DNA from 2 places in the Pseudomonas sp. E1MeOHC2 genome. Region 2 is predicted to be linked to the other one. Evidence: predicted binding sites of a transcription regulator. Region 2 holds the regulator's gene; the other holds the start of a gene.
The links. Region 2 encodes sigma-54, which starts transcription at its own class of promoters, with help from an activator protein. Its sites were predicted from a motif close to ANTGGCATNNANNTTGCTNT; they were not measured.
Positions count from the first base shown of each region.

Region 1: the regulator sigma-54 is predicted to act here: its motif matches at 7,481-7,500, upstream of ACSSU5_RS18450 (CmpA/NrtA family ABC transporter substrate-binding protein).

Region 1 is NZ_CP196675.1:4,066,985-4,076,738, reverse strand. Features, by position in the region: gene dacB (D-alanyl-D-alanine carboxypeptidase/D-alanyl-D-alanine endopeptidase) at 1-629, shown strand, start outside; gene ACSSU5_RS18470 (sensor domain-containing diguanylate cyclase) at 816-3,221, opposite strand; gene rlmKL (bifunctional 23S rRNA (guanine(2069)-N(7))-methyltransferase RlmK/23S rRNA (guanine(2445)-N(2))-methyltransferase RlmL) at 3,316-5,508, opposite strand; gene rmf (ribosome modulation factor) at 6,070-6,285, shown strand; gene ACSSU5_RS18455 (quinone-dependent dihydroorotate dehydrogenase) at 6,380-7,402, opposite strand; gene ACSSU5_RS18450 (CmpA/NrtA family ABC transporter substrate-binding protein) at 7,542-8,756, shown strand; gene ACSSU5_RS18445 (ANTAR domain-containing response regulator) at 8,768-9,343, shown strand; gene ACSSU5_RS18440 (nitrate/nitrite transporter) at 9,557-9,754, shown strand, end outside.
Region 2 is NZ_CP196675.1:3,405,697-3,415,450, forward strand. Features, by position in the region: gene rapZ (RNase adapter RapZ) at 1-110, opposite strand, end outside; gene ptsN (PTS IIA-like nitrogen regulatory protein PtsN) at 113-577, opposite strand; gene hpf (ribosome hibernation-promoting factor, HPF/YfiA family) at 590-898, opposite strand; gene ACSSU5_RS15380 (RNA polymerase factor sigma-54) at 978-2,471, opposite strand; gene lptB (LPS export ABC transporter ATP-binding protein) at 2,646-3,371, opposite strand; gene lptA (lipopolysaccharide transport periplasmic protein LptA) at 3,372-3,896, opposite strand; gene lptC (LPS export ABC transporter periplasmic protein LptC) at 3,883-4,455, opposite strand; gene ACSSU5_RS15400 (KdsC family phosphatase) at 4,464-4,988, opposite strand; gene ACSSU5_RS15405 (KpsF/GutQ family sugar-phosphate isomerase) at 4,989-5,963, opposite strand; gene ACSSU5_RS15410 (ATP-binding cassette domain-containing protein) at 6,212-7,021, shown strand; gene mlaE (lipid asymmetry maintenance ABC transporter permease subunit MlaE) at 7,021-7,818, shown strand; gene mlaD (outer membrane lipid asymmetry maintenance protein MlaD) at 7,818-8,303, shown strand; gene ACSSU5_RS15425 (MlaC/ttg2D family ABC transporter substrate-binding protein) at 8,313-8,960, shown strand; gene ACSSU5_RS15430 (STAS domain-containing protein) at 8,957-9,259, shown strand; gene ACSSU5_RS15435 (BolA family protein) at 9,379-9,618, shown strand; gene murA (UDP-N-acetylglucosamine 1-carboxyvinyltransferase) at 9,642-9,754, shown strand, end outside.

The DNA of each region.
Region 1 (9,754 bases), 660 kb from region 2:
GCATCCAAGGCAGCGACCGCATCGAAAACGTGCCCAAGCGCGCACGCCTGCTGGCAAGGGCTTTCTCGCCCGACCTGGTGGAAGTGATCCGCGACATCAACAAGTACAGCAACAACACCATGGCCCAGCAGCTGTTCCTCAGCCTGGGTGCGCAGTTCCGTACCGATGCCGATGGCGATGATGCCCGTGCGGCGCAACGCGTCGTTCGGCAGTGGTTGGCGAAAAAGGGCATCACGGCGCCTCACCTGGTGATGGAAAACGGCTCCGGCCTGTCGCGCGCCGAGCGCGTCAGCACCCGTGAGATGGCGGCGCTGCTCCAGGCAGCCTGGAAGAGCCCCTACTCCGCCGAGTTCATCAGCTCCATGCCGCTGGTGGGCATGGACGGCACCATGCGCAAGCGCCTGAAACGCACGGCCATGACCGGTGAAGGGCACATCAAGACCGGCACCCTGAACACCGTGCGGGCCATCGCCGGCTTCAGCCGCGACAGCAACGGGCATACCTGGGCAGTAGCGGCGATTCTCAACGACCCGAAACCGTGGGGGGCATCGCAGGTGCTTGACCAGGTGTTGCTGGACCTGTACCGCCAGCCGAAACTGGGCGCGAGCACTGCGGCCGCGGCACAGTGATTGCTGTGCAGGCTGAGAGTTTCAGCACACTTACTGTGGGACCAACTGTCTCGCCAGCTTCTAAAAACTGACGCAATTTTTGTGGGAGCGGGCTTGCCCGCGAACACGGGCGAAGCCCGTGCCAGCCACCGCGGCGCCTGCTTCGCGGGCAAGCCCGCTCCCACAAGGTTCGTGCCGAATTGGCGCTCAGGTCAACTCGGCCTCGACGCGGTCCCGTCCTGCCTGCTTGGCCGCATACACCCCAGCATCCGCCCGCAGCAGCAACGCATCGGCCCCCTCCCCTGGCCGCCAGCCCGCCACACCAAAGCTCGCCGTCACCTCGCCTACGCCCTCGATCGGGACGTTGCGCACGCTTTGCCACAGCTCAAGCGCCAGCAATCGCGCCTGTTCGGCATCGCTCCCCGGGCACAGCACCATGAACTCCTCCCCGCCCAATCGGCAGAACACGTCGGTTCGCCTCAGGCGATGGCCGATGCGCTGGCACAGGCTACGCAGCACCAGGTCACCCACCGCATGGCCGAACTGGTCGTTGATGCGCTTGAAATGATCGATATCGAGCATGATCACGGCCAGTGCCAGGCCTTCGCGCTGGGCGCGATCCAGCTCGACCTTGAGCCGTTCCTGGAAATAGCGCCGGTTATGGATGCCGGTAAGGGCGTCGGTCACCGACAGGGCGCGCAACTCCTCCTCCACCCCCTTGAGGTCGGAGATGTCGGTCAGATAACCATGCCACAGGGTACATCCCGCCTCGCCGACCTCCGGCGTCGCCTCGCCGCGCACCCAGCGCAAGCCCGCACGCGGCAGGCAGACCCGATACTCCTCGCGCCAGGGCGTGAGGTGTTCGGCCGAGTAGCGCACAGAGCGGCGTACGCGGTCCAGGTCATCAGCATGGATACGCTCGAACACCACCGTGGCGTCCTCGCGCAACTGCTGCAGGTCGACCTCGTAGATGTCATAAAGCCCTTTGCTGGCATACGGGAAGCATGAGTCACCATTGGCATCCAGACGGTACTGATAGATGCCACCCGGGACCTCGGCACTGAGTTTCTCCAGCAGCCGGTCACGCGCCGCCAGCGCCTCATGCACCCGCCGCCGTTCAGTGACATCAATGCAGATGGCCAGGTAGCCAACCCACAAGCCTTGTTCATCGAGCATGGCCGTGACCAGCATGTTGGCCACCAGGTGGCTGCCATCGGTGCGCAGCAAGGTCCACTCGCCAGGTTCGGCACCGCTTTCCTGCACCGTTTCGGCAAACATCGCCTGGCCACCGGCAATGTGACGACCGTAACGCAGGCTCAGGGCATGGGCGCGCTGGCTGAGCTCCTGGGGCAGTACCAGGTCCTCAAGGCGCAAATGGCCGATCGCCTCGCTGGCCGAGTAGCCGAGCATGCGCTCGGCACCGGTATTGAAAGTGCTGACGACCCCCTTGAGGTTGGTGGCGATGATAGCCACCTGGGTCGCGGCCTCAAGCACGCTGCGCAACTGGTTGTGGGTGCCACGCAGGGTTTGCTCGCTGACCAGCAGCTCGGCAGTGCGCTGCTCGACCAGGGTCAAAGCGCGCTGGCGCTGGCTGAACAGGCTGTAGAGCAAGGCACTGAGCAGCAGGCTCAACAGCCCGCCCAACAGCGCGACCACCCGTGCCGCCGAGGACCGGTTGGCCTTCACGAAGGCCAGGCTCGGCCTGACAAGCAACTGGAAAGGGTGGTCGGCCAGGTGCAGCAACTGACTGCGGGCCAGCGCCAGGGGGGCGGCGTCGTTCTGTGACGCGAACACGACTTCAGGCCCATTCAGCCCGGACGGGTCTTCGATACGCACGACCAGATTGTCGTCGGCCGGCGCCGGCAAGCCGTCGCTGATGAGCTCGCGCAGGTTGAGCAACGCCATCACATAGCCCACCGCAGCGCCGTGGGGGGCGGCGTCGGAGAACACCGGCGCCACCATCAGCAGGCCGCGCCCGTCAGCGGCCGGCCGCCCAGCCCTGTCGCCGATCATGTCCAGCGGTTCGGACACCGCCATGCTGCCAGGCTCCAACGCCCGCGCCAGGGTCGCTTGCAGCGCACGCTGGCCAGCCAGGTCAAGCCCGTAAGGTAGCGCCGGCTGTTCGTCCGACTGGGTGTAGAGCACTGGAAAGTAATGATCACGCGGCGGTGCCGGCTGCCAATTGCCCTGCGCATCCTGATCACCGATCACATAGTCCTGGCCCCGCCAGGCCGTGGTGCGGTGCTCGAACTCGGCCCGCTGCGCAGCCTCTACACGCGGCGCCCAGGCATAAGCCAGGGTGCGGTGCAGCAGCGGCCGTGCATAGCCATCGAATTCGTGGGGAGTCACTTCGTTGGAAAAGCTGAAAAACCGCCGCAGCCCTTCCAGGCGCTGCTGCTGATCGTCAAAACGCTCTGCGATGCGGCTGTAGCGCTCGCTGGCCAACAGCTCGAAGCGCTGGCGCAGTTGCTGCTTGTGGAGCGAATGCGCGGCCAGGGCCAGGACGGCCGACAGCAGTCCACCGGCCACCAGGGCCACCAGCGCCACGGCCCAGGCGGACACCCCTTCCGGGCACAGGCCAAGAAACCTCGCACGTACGCCAAACTTGGACATAACACCATCTCGTCACGTCAGCGTCCTGCGGATTATCTTGCCCTGGCCTCAGTTATAGCTATTGGCCATTAGCCGCGCAATGCACCTCGTCGCTTCAGCGCAATTGCAGGCGCCATGCGCGGTGGATGCGGTTGTTGCGGGCAAAGTCCGGGTCCAGTGTCTGGGCGGTGATTTCCTCCACCGCGTAACGCGCCATCAGGTGCTCATCGAGCTGGAACTTACGGAAGTTGTTGGAGAAATACAGCACGCCACCTGGCTCCAGGCGCGCCATCGCCAGGTCGAGCAACTGCACATGGTCACGCTGCACATCGAACACACCTTCCATACGCTTGGAGTTGGAGAAGGTCGGCGGGTCGATGAAGATCATGTCGTAGCTGTCACGGTTGGCTTCCAGCCAGGCCATCACATCGCCCTGCTCCAGGCGGTTACGCTCAGAAAAACCGTTGAGCGACAGGTTGCGCCGCGCCCAGTCCAGGTAGGTTTTCGACAAGTCGACGCTGGTGGTGCTGCGCGCACCGCCCTTGGCCGCATGCACGGTGGCGGTGGCGGTGTAGCAGAACAGGTTGAGGAAGCGCTTGCCGGCGGCCTCGCGCTGGATGCGCATGCGCATCGGGCGATGGTCGAGGAACAGGCCGGTGTCCAGATAGTCGGTGAGGTTGACCAGCAGCTTGACGCCGCCTTCGTTGACTTCCTGGAAGCGCCCTTCGGTGGCCTGGCGCTCATACTGGCGGGTGCCGCTCTGGCGCTCACGGCGTTTGAGCACCACACGCTGAGGCGAAATGCCCAGGGCCTGTGGAATCGCTGCCAATGCATCGAGCAGACGCGCCTGGGCCTTTTCCGGGTCGATCGTACGGGGCGCCGCGTATTCCTGCACATGCACCCAGTCGTGGTAGAGGTCTACCGCCAGGGCGTACTCAGGCATGTCGGCATCGTACAGACGGTAGCAATCGACCTGCTCGCGACGCGCCCACTTGCCCAGCTGCTTGAGATTTTTTTGCAGACGATTGGCGAACATCTGCGCACCCTCCGACAGACGCGCGGGTTCGCTTGCCTGCGGCTCCTGGCGACGGGCATCGGTGTTTTCAGACTGCGCATCGCGACGCTCGCCGGTGACGAACTGGTCGGGCTGCACCTTGAACAACAGCAGCTTGCACGGCAGCGCACCGTTCCAGAAAGCGTATTGCTTGTGGCTACGAATGCCCATGCGCTTGCCCAGCTCCGGCGCCCCGGTGAACACCGCCGCTTCCCAGCCCATGCACGCCTGGCGCAGACGCTCGCCAAGGTTCTGGTAGAGGTACAGCAGGCTGGCTTCGTCGCCCAGACGCTCGCCGTAAGGCGGGTTGCTGATGACCAGGCCTTTCTGGTTCTGGTCAGGCCGTGGCTCGAAGGTGCTGACTTCGCCCTGGTAAATCTTCACCCAGTCGCTCAGGCCGGCACGCTCGACGTTGTTGCGCCCCGGCTGGATCAGCCGTGGGTCGGCCTCGTAGCCGCGAATCCACAGCGGTGGCTTGGCCAGGCCGGCCTGCGCGCGTGCTTGCCCCTCGTCATGAACCTTGCGCCACAGTGCCGGCACATGGCCAAGCCAGGCGCTGAAGCCCCAGCGCTCGCGCTTGAGGTTGGGCGCGATATCCGCGGCAATCATCGCGGCTTCGACCAGGAAGGTACCCACACCGCACATCGGGTCAGCCAGCGCGCCGCCTTCGGCAGCGATGCGTGGCCATCCGGCGCGAATCAATACGGCTGCCGCGAGGTTTTCCTTGAGCGGCGCGGCGCCTTGCTGCAAGCGGTAGCCGCGTTGGTGCAGGCTGTGGCCGGAGAGGTCGAGCGAGAGAATCGCCTCGCCACGGTCCAGGCGCAGGTGCACGCGTACGTCCGGGTCGATCTTCTCCACCGACGGGCGCAGGCCTTCACGGTTGCGCAGCTTGTCGACAATGGCGTCCTTGACCTTGAGCGCACCGAAATGGGTGTTGTCGATGCCCGAGCCGTGGCCGCTGAACTCTACCGCGAGGGTGCCGTCGGCAGCCAGGTGGTCAGCCCAGTCAACCGCGTTCACGCCGTCGTAGAGGTCGTCGGCGTTCTTCATGTTGAAGCGCTTGAGCACCAGCAGCACCCGGTTGGCCAGGCGCGACCAGAGGCACAGGCGGTAGGCGGTTTCCATGTCGGCGGCGCCGCGAATGGCCGAGGTGTGCTCGCGCACCTCATCGAGGCCGAGGCCCTTGGCCTCTTCGGCGAGCAGGCCTTCCAGGCCTTTGGGGCAGGTAAGATAAAGTTCGAAACGGTCCGACATGAGTATTCCAGAGCCTTGGGCTATTTGACTGACGAGGCGACGCATCACCCCGCGATGTTTGCCCGAACACCCTTCCAGCAGGCGTCCGAGTGGCCATCCCCTGCGCGCAACCGCGTAGCAGAACGACCGGGCCGCCTGACCGATCAGCACTTCGCCAGGGGCAAAGACAGCTTAGATCATCAGGCAGTATTAAAAATTCGAGCGATTCAGGAACCGATGTGACCCTTCGTCGCATTTCAAAATATTTCTGTCACGGCTCAGCAACGCTGGCGAAATGACGTCAATGATCGGCAAACCCCGATCATAGCGGGCTCAAGGCAAAATAAGGTTGAGTCGCATTTATTTACTTATCACTACACCCTTGGAAAGGTTACGTGCTTATGACAAATCGATCATTCACACCGTGACTTGCATTCGTTAGAACTGGTCTCAGGCCGCTTCGCAACGAGGCGGCACCTTCAGCTCGCGACGCCGGCAGCGAGCGCAAACCGGCAGAATGACTCTGCCCGGCCTCGGAGAGGCCGACGGGACATTACAGTCAACAAGTGAGGGCAACACCCTATGAGAAGACTTAAGCGTGATCCGTTGGAAAGAGCATATTCACGTGGCTACCAATACGGGGTCACCGGCAAATCCCGCGAACTTTGCCCCTTCAATCTTCCTTCTGTTCGCCAAGCCTGGATCAACGGCTGGCGTGAAGGTCGCGGTGATAACTGGGACGGCATGACTGGCACCGCTGGCATCCATAGACTCAACGAAAATCACGCCGTTGGCTGATCGAGGACACTGAATTCGATTTACCATGCACGCCCCATCCGGGCGGCGGGCGAAGGCCCAGGGGCCCCTTGATGGGGCCCTTTTTTATGGCCGGTTACCTTGGCATCGCGGCGATGGCATCCACTGCCTCGCGGATCAGCGCAGGGCCCTTATAGATGAAGCCGGAGTAAATCTGCACCAGGCTGGCACCCGCAGCGATTTTTTCGGCGGCGTGGCGGCCCTCGGTGATGCCACCGGCAGCAATGATCGGCAGCTTGCCACCCAGCTCACCTGCCAGCACCTTCACGGTGTGCGTGCTCTTTTCCAGCACCGGCGCGCCCGACAAACCACCGGCTTCGCCCCCATAAGGCAAGCCTTCGACGCCTTCACGGCTCAGCGTGGTGTTAGTGGCGATCACCGCGTCCATGCCCGATTCCATCAGCGCAGCAGCCACCAGCGCGGTTTCCTCGTCGTTCATGTCCGGGGCGATCTTGATCGCCAACGGCACGCGCTTGCCATGCGTCACCGCCAACTGCTCACGGCGCTCGGCCAAGGCATCGAGCAACTGCTTCAGCGAGTCGCCAAACTGCAGGCTGCGCAAGCCCGGCGTGTTCGGCGAGCTGACGTTGACGGTGATGTAGGTGGCATCGGTATAGACCTTGTCCAGGCAGATCAGGTAGTCATCGACCGCACGCTCGACCGGTGTGTCGAAGTTCTTGCCGATGTTGATGCCCAGCACGCCGTTGTAGCGCGAAGCACGCACGCGCTTGAGCAGATGATCGACACCCAGGTTGTTGAACCCCATGCGGTTGATGATCGCCGTCGCCTCAGGCAGACGGAAAATCCGCGGTTTGGGATTGCCCGGTTGCGGGCGTGGGGTGACGGTACCGATCTCGACGAAGCCGAAGCCCAGTTGCGCAAAGCCGTCGATTGCCGCGCCATTCTTGTCCAGGCCGGCGGCAAGGCCCACCGGGTTGGCGAAGTTCAAGCCCATGACCGACACCGGCAAGGCCGCCGGCTGCTTGCACAGCATGCCATTGAGGCCAAGACGGCCACCGGCACCAATCAGGTCCAGCGACAGGTCGTGGGAGGTTTCCGGAGAAAGCTTGAACAGCAGCTGGCGGGCCAGGGTATACATGGGCGGGCAAGGCTCGGGGTGAATGAGCTGGCGATTATAGCCAGCGCACGGCTGGCATGACAGTAAATCCTGGGGCTGCTTGGCACATGCGTTGCTTCGCTCACCGCACACTGCCTTTTCAGTACGGGCGAGGAACCTTGTGAACACAGCACCCCGAACAACGCCCCTGGCCTGGGTCAACGGCAGCGATGCGCCGGAGAAACCCAGCCTGAACATTGGCTTCATGGCCCTCACCGACTGCGCCTCGGTCGTGGTCGCCGCCACCCAGGGCTTTGCCCAGCAGTACGGTCTTACCCTCAACCTCAGTCGCCAAGGCGCCTGGGCGGGTCTGCGCGACAAACTGGTCAGCGGCGAACTGGATGCCGCGCACTGCCTGTACGGCCTGGCCTATGCCGTGCATCTGGGCATCGGCGGTGTGCCGGCCAGTGACATGGCCGTACTCATGGGGCTGAACCAAAATGCCCAGGCCATCAACCTTTCCCCTGCCCTGCAACGCAAGGGCGTGACCAGCCCTGAGGCACTGGCGCGCCTGGTGCACCAGCATGGCGCACGCCTGACCTTTGCCCAGACCTTCCCCACAGGCACCCACGCCATGTGGTTGTACTACTGGCTGGCGAGCCAAGGCATCCACCCGCAGCGCGATGTTGACAGCGTGGTAGTGCCGCCCGCGCAGATGGCCGCGCATATCCAGGCCGGCCGCATCGATGGCTTTTGTGTGGGCGAACCCTGGGCGGCCGATGCCGTCGCCAACGGCCAGGGCTTTACCCTGGCGACCAGCCAGTCGATCTGGCCAGACCACCCGGAGAAGGTCCTCGCTTGCGCCCGCGCCTTCGCCGAGCAATACCCCAACAGTGCCCGCGCCCTGATCAAGACGATCCTGGCGGCCAGCCGCTTCATTGAACAAAACCCGCAGAACCGCCGCAGCACCGCGCAGCTGCTCAGCGGCAGCGCCTATCTGGACACGCCGGTGGGCAACATCGAGCCACGCTTGCTCGGTGACTACCAGGATGGGCTGGGCAACCAGTGGCAAGACCCCCATGCCCTGCGCCTGTTCGATCAGGGCCAGGCGAACATGCCGTACCTGTCCGATGGCATGTGGTTCATGACCCAGTTCCGCCGCTGGGGCCTGCTGCGTGACGACCCCGACTACCTTGGCGTGGCCAGCCAGATCCAGCAACTGGCGCTGTATCGCGAAGCAGCGGATGCCCTCGGCATTCCTTGCCACCACCCGTCGATGCGCAGCAGCCTGCTGATCGACGGCACACGCTGGGACGGCAGCGACCCCTACGGCTATGCCCGCAGCTTCCGCCTGCACGCCCTGGGCGACACACCCGAAGCCCGCGTTGGCCTGTGAGGGGGATGAACATGCTGCGTATCCTGCTGATCGACGACACACAAAACAAGCTGGGCCGGCTCAAGGCCGCCCTGAGCGAGGCAGGCTTTGACGTGATTGAAGCCCCGAGCCTGACCATCGACCTGCCCGCCTGCGTCGAAACGGTGCATCCGGATGTCGTGTTGATCGATACCGACTCACCGGACCGTGACGTGATGGAACAAGTGGTGCTGGTCAGCCGCGACCGCCCCCGGCCCATCGTGCTGTTTACCGACGAGCATGACCCGGGGGTGATGCGCCAGGCTATCCAGGCGGGGGTCAGTGCCTACATCGTCGAGGGCATCCATGCCGCGCGGCTGCAGCCGATCCTGGATGTGGCCATGGCCCGCTTCGAAAGCGACCAGGCGCTCAAGGCGCAGCTGGTGGCGCGCGACCAGCAACTGGCCGAGCGCAAGCGCATCGAACAGGCCAAAGGCCTGCTGATGAAGATGAAGGACTGCAACGAAGAGCAGGCCTACACCCTGATGCGCCGCCAGGCCATGAGCCGCCAACAGAAGCTGATCCAGGTGGCCGAGCAGATCATCGCCATGCACGAGATGCTGGGGTGAAGCTCTAGGGAAAGTCTAAAAGGCTGTCGCAATCCATGTGGGAGCGAGTTAACCCATACCCCGAGTTGGCCCAGCTCTTGCTGAAGAAACCACACCGGTAGCCAACGGCGGTTGCCCACATAACCCCGACAAAGACGTCGCTCACCCCTCCACAGCCGTGGACCGGGTAGCGGCGTCTTTTTCGTTCCGTTGCATTGCCGAGTGAGGTGTTCGATGAGTACCAGCTTCTGGAAATCCGGGCATGTGCCCACGCTGTTCGCCGCGTTCCTGTATTTCGACCTGAGCTTCATGGTCTGGTACCTGCTCGGCCCGCTGGCGGTGCAAATCGCGGCCGACCTGCAGTTGAGTGCACAGCAACGGGGCCTGATGGTGGCCACGCCGATTCTGGCCGGTGCGATATTGCGCTTCGCC
Region 2 (9,754 bases):
AGCAACCCGGCGGGCAGGTTGTCGATGCAATAGAAACCGTTGTCTTCCAGGACATCGAGGGCGGTGCTCTTGCCGGAGCCGGACCGGCCGCTGACGATGATCAGGCGCATGTTCAGTGCTCGTTCTGTACGTCCAGGACAACCTGGTACAGGGCCTCGTTACTGCTGGCGGCACGCAGACGATCACGAACCTCTTTGCGATCGAGCATGCTGGCGATCTGGCGCAGCAGTTCCAGGTGCGCATCGGTGGCAGCTTCGGGCACCAGCAGGACAAACAGCAGGTCCACAGGCGCGCCATCGATGGCGTCGTATTCGATCGGCGCTTCCAGGTGCAGCAATGCGCTGACCGGAGCGGTACATCCGTGGAGACGGCAGTGGGGGATGGCGATGCCGTTGCCGAACCCGGTCGAACCGAGTTTTTCACGGGCGACCAGTTTTTCGAAGACGTCTTGCATCTCCAACTCTGGCACTTGTTCGGCGATGACGGTGGCGACCTTTTCGAGGGCGCGCTTCTTACTGCCGCCCGGCACGTTCACGAGGGAACGGCCGGGGGTCAGGATGGTTTCAAGTCGGATCATGGATGAGGGGGATCAGCGAGCAGCTGCACCTTGCAGCAGGCTTTGCTGTTTTTCCTTGTGTTTTTTCAGTTGGCGGTCGAGCTTGTCGGTCAAGGCGTCAATTGCTGCATACATGTCTTCGTGTTCGGCGTTGGCAACCACTTCGCCGCCTGGAATCTGCAGGGTCGCTTCGACCTTTTGCTGCAGCTTCTCGACTTTCATGATGACAGTCACATTGGTGATCTTGTCGAAGTGACCCTCCAAGCGGGCGAGCTTTTCAAGCACGTATTCGCGCAGCGGCTGGGTGACTTCTACATGCTGTCCACTGATATTGACTTGCATACAGCTTCTCCTTTATTGCCCGTGCATAAAGAGGCAAGTCTTGCACCTGCCCCAAAAACGCTGTGGCACACCCCAGGGGCTACATCAGTCGCTTGCGCTCGCTCGACGGTGCAATGCCGAGAGACTCGCGGTACTTGGCGACGGTGCGACGGGCTACCTGGATGCCTTGTGCCTCCAGTAAACCAGCGATCTTGCTGTCACTCAATGGCTTTTTCTGATTTTCCGCCGCAACCAGTTTCTTGATGATCGCGCGGATCGCCGTGGACGAGCATTCTCCGCCTTCGGCGGTGCTGACGTGGCTTGAGAAAAAGTATTTCAGTTCGTAGATGCCGCGAGGCGTGTGCATGTATTTCTGCGTGGTAACCCGCGAAATGGTCGACTCGTGCATGCCCACGGCTTCGGCAATGTCATGCAGGACCAAAGGCTTCATCGCTTCGTCGCCATGGTCGAGGAAGCCGCGTTGATGCTCGACGATCTGCGTGGCGACCTTCATCAGGGTTTCGTTGCGGCTCTGCAGGCTCTTGATGAACCAGCGCGCTTCCTGCAGTTGGTTGCGCATGAAGGTGTTGTCGGCGCTGGTGTCGGCGCGCCTGACAAAGCCTGCGTACTGCGGGTTGACGCGCAGCCGCGGGATGGCTTCCTGGTTCAGTTCCACCAGCCAGCGGTCACTGTCCTTGCGCACGATGACGTCGGGCACCACGTACTCGGGCTCGCTCGATTCGATCTGTGAGCCGGGGCGCGGGTTGAGGCTTTGCACCAGTTCGATGACTTGGCGCAGCTCGTCTTCCTTGATCTTCATGCGCCGCATCAGTTGGCTGTAATCGCGGCTGCCAAGCAAGTCGATGAAGTCGGTGACCAGGCGTTTGGCCTCGGCCATCCAAGGTGTGCTGGCCGGTAGCTGGCGCAGTTGCAGTAGCAGGCATTCGCCAAGGTTGCGTGCAGCAATGCCGGCAGGCTCGAATTGCTGGATGCGGTGCAGCACCGCTTCGACCTCGTCCTGCTCGATATCCAGTTCAGGGTCGAAACCGGCGCAGATTTCTTCGAGGGTGTCTTCCAGGTAGCCCTGGCCATTGATGCTGTCGATCAGGGTGACGGCGATCAGGCGATCGGTGTCGGACATCGGTGCCAGGTTCAGTTGCCACAACAGGTGGCTTTGCAGGCTCTCGCCGGCCGATGTGCGGGTGGTGAAGTCCCACTCGTCATCATCGTTGCTTGGCAGGCTGCTGGCGCTGGTCTGGTAGATGTCTTCCCAGGCGGTATCGACCGGTAGCTCGTTGGGGATTCGCTCGCTCCACTCACCGTCCTCCAGGTTTTCGGCACTTGAAGTGCTTTCCTGGAAGCTGTTGTCCTGGACTTCGGCGGCCGGCTTGTTTTCGGCGTTGTCCGCCATCGGATCGCTGTTGTCGAAGTCTTCGCCGTCTTCCTGACGTTCGAGCATCGGATTGGACTCCAGCGCTTCCTGGATTTCCTGTTGGAGGTCCAGGGTGGAGAGCTGGAGGAGGCGGATGGCCTGTTGCAACTGAGGAGTCATCGTCAGTTGCTGGCCCATTTTTAGGACGAGCGATGGTTTCATGGCAGGGGCTTAATACCTTGTTCGCCGGCGCGCATGCGCCATCCACTACACGAGGGCGCCGGAGCGCCATTTCAAGCAAGTTTTATGCCTTAAATTGTAGCGTTTGCCTAGAGCACCGTAACAACTTAAACCCCAATACGGGCGATTTGCCAGTGCTCCAGGTGCGTCCCGGGGTCAGAGTCGGAACTCGTGACCCAGGTAAACCTCTTTGACCAGGTCGTTGGCCAGGATGGTTTCGGCATCGCCTTCGGCGATCAGTCGGCCATCATTGACGATATAGGCGGTTTCGCAAATATCCAGCGTCTCACGCACGTTGTGGTCGGTGATCAGTACGCCGATGCCCTTGGTCTTGAGGTGGTGGATGATCTGCTTGATGTCGCCGACGGAAATCGGGTCGACGCCGGCGAAGGGTTCGTCCAGCAGGATGAACTTGGGTGCGGTCGCCAGGGCTCGGGCGATCTCGACACGGCGGCGTTCGCCACCCGAGAGGCTCATGCCGAGGTTGTCGCGAATGTGGCTGATGTGGAACTCCTGCAGCAGGCTCTCCAGCTCCTTGCGGCGGCCATCGCGGTCGAGCTCCTTGCGGGTCTCGAGGATCGCCATGATGTTATCGGCTACCGACAGCTTGCGGAAGATCGAGGCTTCCTGCGGCAGGTAGCCGATACCGGCGCGAGCACGACCATGCATGGGCTGGTGGCTGACATCGAGGTTGTCGATCAGCACGCGCCCTTGCTCAGCCTGGACCAGGCCGACGATCATGTAGAAGCAGGTGGTCTTGCCGGCGCCGTTGGGGCCGAGCAGGCCGACGATCTGGCCACTGTCGATCGACAGGCTGACATCGCGCACGACCTGCCGACCCTTGTAGCTCTTGGCCAGGTGCTGGGCTTTGAGGGTTGCCATTTACTCGGCCTTCTTCTTGGGCTGGATCACCATGTCGATACGCTGACGCGGTGTAGTCACGTTGCCACCACGGCCGGCGGTTGCCACCTGGGTCTGGGTGTTGTAGACGATCTTCTCGCCTTCGGTGGTGTTGCCTTCGTTCTCGACCTTGGCGCGGTCGGTGAGAATCACCAGGTCCTTCTGCGACTGGTACTGAATAGTCACGCCCCAGCCTTTCATCTTGTCTGGCTTGGCTGCGCTCTGCTGCTGCTCGAAGTAGGCCAGGTTGCCCACCGAGGTCACCACATCGATGTCGCCGGAGGCGGAGCGGGTGATGGTCACGGTGTTGCCTTTGATCATCATCGAGCCCTGAGTAATGACCACGTCGCCGGTGTAGGTGGCTACGCCTTGCTTGTCATCCAGGTGGGCCTGGTCGGCCTGGATGCGGATCGGCTGATCACGGTCGTTCGGCAGTGCGAAGGCGCTCGCGCTTCCCAGTGCTGCGCTCAGGCTGAGCAAAAGGGGGAGGGTTTTAACGAGCCTCATACTGTCCTCTTACGTTAGAGAGCAGGTCCATCCTGCTTTCTTTCAAATACGCTTTCATTCCTTTGCCCGTAGTTGTGCCACCGGCGCCGTCGATTCTAACGGCTTGCTCGGTCTGCGCATATTGCTTCTGCGGGAACACAGTCATGCGTGAGCTGGTAATGATGGTCTCACGCTGCTTTTCGTCGATGCGGGCAACGCGGACCTTATCGATCAGTTCGACCTCGGTGCCGTCCGGGTTGACCTCGGCGCGGGCGCTCTGCACGTGCCACGGGTACTCGGTGCCACGGTACATGTGCAGGTCGGGGGTGGTCAGCAGGGTGATCTCGCTGGCCTTGAGGTGCTCGACCTTGTCGGCGGTCATTTCATACTGCAGCTTGCCATCGGGCAGAAATTGCAGGCTGTGGGCGTTGGTCGCGTAGTAGTCGATGGCGCTGTCATCGACCTGGCTCACCGGCTTGTCGAGGAAGCTCTCCGGGCTGACGTTCCAGTAGCCGATCGCCACCAGCAGGGCGGCGATGACCCCGAGCAGCGCAACGTTGCGGACTTTCTTGCTGAACATGGGCAGCCTTACAGGTAGTTGGCGTTGGCAGCGTCCAGGGTGCCCTGGGCCTGCATGATCAGTTCGCAGAATTCACGGGCGGCGCCTTCGCCGCCGCGAGCCTGGGTTACGCCTTGGGCGTGCTGGCGAACGAACGGCGCGGCATTGGCCACCGCCATGCCCAGGCCCACGCGACGAATCACCGGCAGGTCAGGCAGGTCGTCGCCCAGGTAGGCGACTTGATCATAGCTTAGGCCCAGTTCGGCGAGCAGGCCGTCAAGCACCACCAATTTGTCCTCGCGGCCCTGGTAAAGGTGAGGAATACCGAGGTTCTTCGCCCGGCGCTCGACCACTGGCGTCTTGCGCCCGCTGATGATCGCCGTCGTCACACCCGAGGCCATGAGCATCTTGATGCCCTGGCCGTCGAGGGTGTTGAAGGTCTTGAACTCGCTGCCATCTTCGAGGAAATACAGGCGACCGTCGGTGAGCACGCCATCGACGTCGAATACGGCGAGCTTGATGGCCTTGCCGCGTTGCATCAGGTTCTGGTTCATTTACATCACTCCGGCGCGCAGCAGGTCATGCATGTTGAGGGCACCGGTCGGCCGGTCGTCGCGGTCCACCACCACCAGGGCGCCGATCTTGTGGTCTTCCATGATTTTCAGGGCCTCGGCGGCGAGCATTTCGGCGCGGGCAGTCTTGCCATGCACGGTCATCACCTCGTCGATCAGGGTGGTGTGCACGTCGATGTTGCGATCAAGGCTGCGGCGCAGGTCGCCGTCGGTGAAAATCCCGGCCAGTGTGCCGTTCGGCTCCACGATCACGGTCATGCCCAGGCCTTTGCGAGACATCTCAAGGAGGGCGTCCTTGAGCAGGGTGCCGCGTGGCACCTGAGGCAGCTCGTCGCCGCTGTGCATGACATTCTCGACCTTGAGCAGCAAGCGACGGCCCAGCGCGCCACCGGGGTGCGAGAAGGCAAAGTCCTCGGCGGTGAAGCCGCGGGCTTCGAGCAGGGCGATCGCCAGGGCATCGCCCAGTACCAGCGATGCCGTGGTGGAGGAGGTCGGCGCCAGGTTCAGCGGGCAGGCTTCCTGGGCCACACGGGCGTCGAGGTTGACCTCGGCGGCCTGGGCCAGGGGCGAGTCCGGGTTGCCGGTGAGGCTGATCAGCTTGATGCCCAGGCGTTTGATCAAGGGCAGCAGGGTGACGATTTCGGCAGTGCTACCGGAATTCGACAGGGCCAGGATGACATCGTCGCGGGTGATCATGCCCATATCGCCATGGCTGGCCTCGGCCGGATGTACGAAAAACGCAGGCGTGCCAGTGCTGGCCAGGGTGGCGGCGATCTTGTTGCCGATGTGCCCGGACTTGCCCATGCCAACCACGACGACCCGGCCCTTGCTTGCCAGGATCAGTTCGCAGGCCTTGACGAAATTGTCGTCGATGCGCGCAAGCAGGGCCTCTACGGCCTCGAGTTCCAGGCGCAGGGTGCGTTGGGCGGATTGGATCAGCTCGCTGGATTGGCTCATGTCGAAAAAGCAATGCCTGATGAAAAGGCGGCGATTATAGCCGCAATGAAAGAAACCCTCACCCTTTCGATTGCTGTGACGAATGTCATCAAAGCCTGTCTGAGGGCTGAACGACTCGTTCCCCGGCCTTGGGGCGGCGCTGTCAGCGGTGCTATAGTTCGCCGCTATTCGGCCTGCCAGGGGCGCGTGTGCCTTCAAGAAGAGGGCCGGCGTCAATTAGGACGAGGCTGCACTAGCAAGGAGTCTAGATGAGTGTGGATAGCGCCTACGCGGTCGAGTTGAAGGGGCTTACCTTCAAGCGCGGTTCGCGCAGCATTTTCAGCAATGTCGACATACGTATCCCGCGCGGCAAGGTCACCGGCATCATGGGGCCATCGGGTTGCGGCAAGACCACCTTGCTACGCCTGATGGGCGCGCAGCTGCGCCCGTCCGGTGGTGAGGTATGGGTCGCCGGGCAGAACCTGCCGACGCTGTCGCGCAGCGATCTGTTCGATGCGCGCAAGCAGATGGGCGTGCTGTTCCAGAGTGGCGCGCTGTTCACCGACCTTGATGTGTTCGAGAACGTCGCCTTCCCGTTGCGCGTGCATACCCAGCTGTCGGAAGAAATGATCCGTGACATCGTGTTGATGAAACTGCAGGCCGTCGGCCTGCGCGGCGCCATCGACCTGATGCCCGACGAGCTGTCCGGCGGCATGAAGCGCCGGGTGGCGCTCGCCCGTGCGATTGCCCTGGACCCGCAGATCCTCATGTACGACGAACCGTTCGTCGGCCAGGACCCGATCGCCATGGGTGTGCTGGTGCGCCTGATCCGCCTGCTCAACGATGCGTTGGGCATCACCAGCATTGTGGTTTCCCACGACCTGGCCGAAACCGCCAGCATTGCCGACTACATTTACGTGGTCGGTGATGGCCAGGTGCTGGGGCAGGGCACCCCCGACGAACTGATGGGCTCGGACAACCCGCGTATTCGCCAGTTCATGAAGGGCGATCCGGACGGCCCGGTTCCCTTCCACTTTCCTGCGCCTGATTACCGCGCCGACCTGCTGGGAGCGCGTTGATGCGCAGAAAATCCTTACTCGAACGGGTTCGCCTGCTCGGTCGCTCGGCGATCGACGTGCTGGCAGTGCTCGGGCGTTCCTGTCTGTTCCTGTTCCACGCGCTGATCGGGCGTGGCGGCATTGGCGGTGGTTTCCAGCTGCTGACCAAGCAGTTGTACTCGGTGGGCGTGCTGTCGCTGGCGATTATCGTCGTCTCCGGCGTGTTCATTGGCATGGTGCTGGCCCTGCAGGGTTACAGCATCCTGACCAAATACGGCTCCGAGCAGGCGGTCGGGCAGATGGTTGCCCTGACCCTGCTGCGAGAACTCGGGCCGGTGGTGACCGCCTTGCTGTTTGCCGGCCGCGCGGGTTCTGCGCTGACCGCCGAGATCGGCAACATGAAATCCACTGAACAGCTGTCGAGCCTGGAAATGATCGGCGTCGACCCGCTCAAGTACATCGTCGCGCCGCGCCTGTGGGCCGGGTTCATCTCGCTGCCGCTGCTGGCGCTGATCTTCAGCGTGGTCGGTATCTGGGGTGGTTCCTGGGTTGCAGTGGACTGGCTGGGCGTCTACGAAGGCTCGTTCTGGGCCAATATGCAGAACAGTGTTTCCTTTACCGACGACGTGTTGAACGGGTTGATCAAGAGCCTGGTGTTCGCCTTCGTCACGACCTGGATCGCCGTATTCCAGGGGTACGACTGTGAGCCCACCTCAGAAGGGATCAGCCGTGCCACCACCAAGACCGTGGTCTACGCCTCGTTGGCAGTCCTGGGTCTGGACTTTATTCTGACCGCCTTGATGTTTGGAGATTTCTGATGCAAAACCGCACCCTGGAAATCGGTGTCGGCCTGTTCCTCCTGGCCGGGATCCTGGCGCTGTTGCTGCTGGCCCTGCGTGTCAGCGGGCTGTCGGCCAGCCCGAGCAGCGACACCTATAAAGTTTATGCGTACTTCGACAATATCGCCGGTTTGACGGTCAGAGCTAAAGTGACCATGGCCGGTGTGACCATCGGCAAGGTCACCGCCATCGATCTGGACCGTGATTCCTACACCGGTCGGGTGACGTTGCAGCTGGACAAGACCGTCGACAACCTGCCGACCGACTCCACTGCCTCGATCCTGACCGCCGGGTTGCTCGGCGAGAAGTACATCGGCATCAGCGTGGGCGGTGAAGATCAGGTGCTCAAGGACGGCGCGACCATCCACGACACCCAATCGGCTCTGGTGCTGGAAGATCTGATTGGCAAGTTCCTGCTCAACTCCGTTGGCAAGGAACCGAAAGAAGCGCAACCGGCTAATTAAGGAGTTTCCATGATTTCGATCCTGCGACGTGGCCTGCTGGTCCTGCTGGCGGCCTTCCCCCTGCTGACCGTGGCGGCGCAGACGCCTCACGATGTGGTTCAGGGTACGACCAACGAATTGCTTGGCGACCTCAAGGCCAACAAGGATCAGTACAAGTCCAACCCCAACGCCTTCTACGATGCGCTCAACCGCATCCTGGGCCCGGTGGTGGACGCTGACGGCATTTCCCGCAGCATCATGACCGTCAAGTACTCGCGCAAAGCCACGCCTGAGCAGATGCAGCGCTTTCAGGACAACTTCAAGCGCAGCCTGATGCAGTTCTATGGCAATGCCTTGCTGGAGTACAACAACCAGGGCATCGTCGTCGATCCGGCCAAGGCCGATGACGGCAAGCGTGCCAGCGTCGGCATGAAGGTGACCGGCAACAATGGTGCCGTGTACCCGGTGCAGTACACCCTGGAGAACATTGCCGGCGAGTGGAAGGTGCGTAACGTCATCGTCAACGGCATCAACATCGGCAAGCTGTTCCGTGACCAGTTCGCCGATGCCATGCAGCGCAACGGCAACAACCTGGACAAGACCATCGACGGCTGGGCCGGCGAAGTGGCCAAGGCCAAGCAGGCCGCCGACAGCTCGCCTGACAAGGAAGTGAAATGAGCGAGGCGGGGGTAAGCATGGCCGAACCGGGCGTACTGCGCCTGGCTGGCGTGCTGGACTATCGCAGTGGCCCGGCCTTGCGCAAGCAAGGCAAGGCATTGATCGACGCCTCGCGCGAGCCGCAGATGGTGCTCGATTGCTCGGCTGTTGCGAAATCGTCCAGCGTCGGCCTGTCGCTGCTGCTGGCGTTCATGCGTGACGCCCAGGCGGCCGGCAAGGCCTGCCAGGTACGCGGTATGCCTGACGATATGCGGGAAATTGCCGAGGTCTACGACCTCGATGAAGTGCTGGCCAGTTGATGGCCTCGCACTGAAAGATGGCCCCTCGGTCAGCGCACGCCCTCAGTGGGCTTCGCAGGCGAGGGGCTTTTTTGTATGATGGCCGACCCGTGCGCATCGGGCGCCGATTGAGGTTGAGCATGCAGGCCGTAGAAGTTAAAAGCTTCCTTGAAGAAAAATTGCCGGGATCCCGGGTCGAAGTTGAAGGCGAAGGCTGCAACTTCCAGTTGAACGTGATCAGCGACGAGTTGGCTGGCCTGAGCCCGGTCAAGCGTCAGCAGGCGATCTATGCTCACCTTAATCCCTGGATCGCCAATGGCAGCATCCATGCGGTAACCATGAAATTTTTCAGCAGCGCAGCCTGGGCTGAGCGCACCTGAGCCAACTTGGCGGCGAGACTCCAATGGACAAACTGATTATTACTGGCGGCGCTCGCCTTGACGGCGAGATCCGCATTTCGGGCGCGAAGAACGCGGCCCTGCCGATTCTGGCGGCGACCCTGCTGGCTGACGGCCC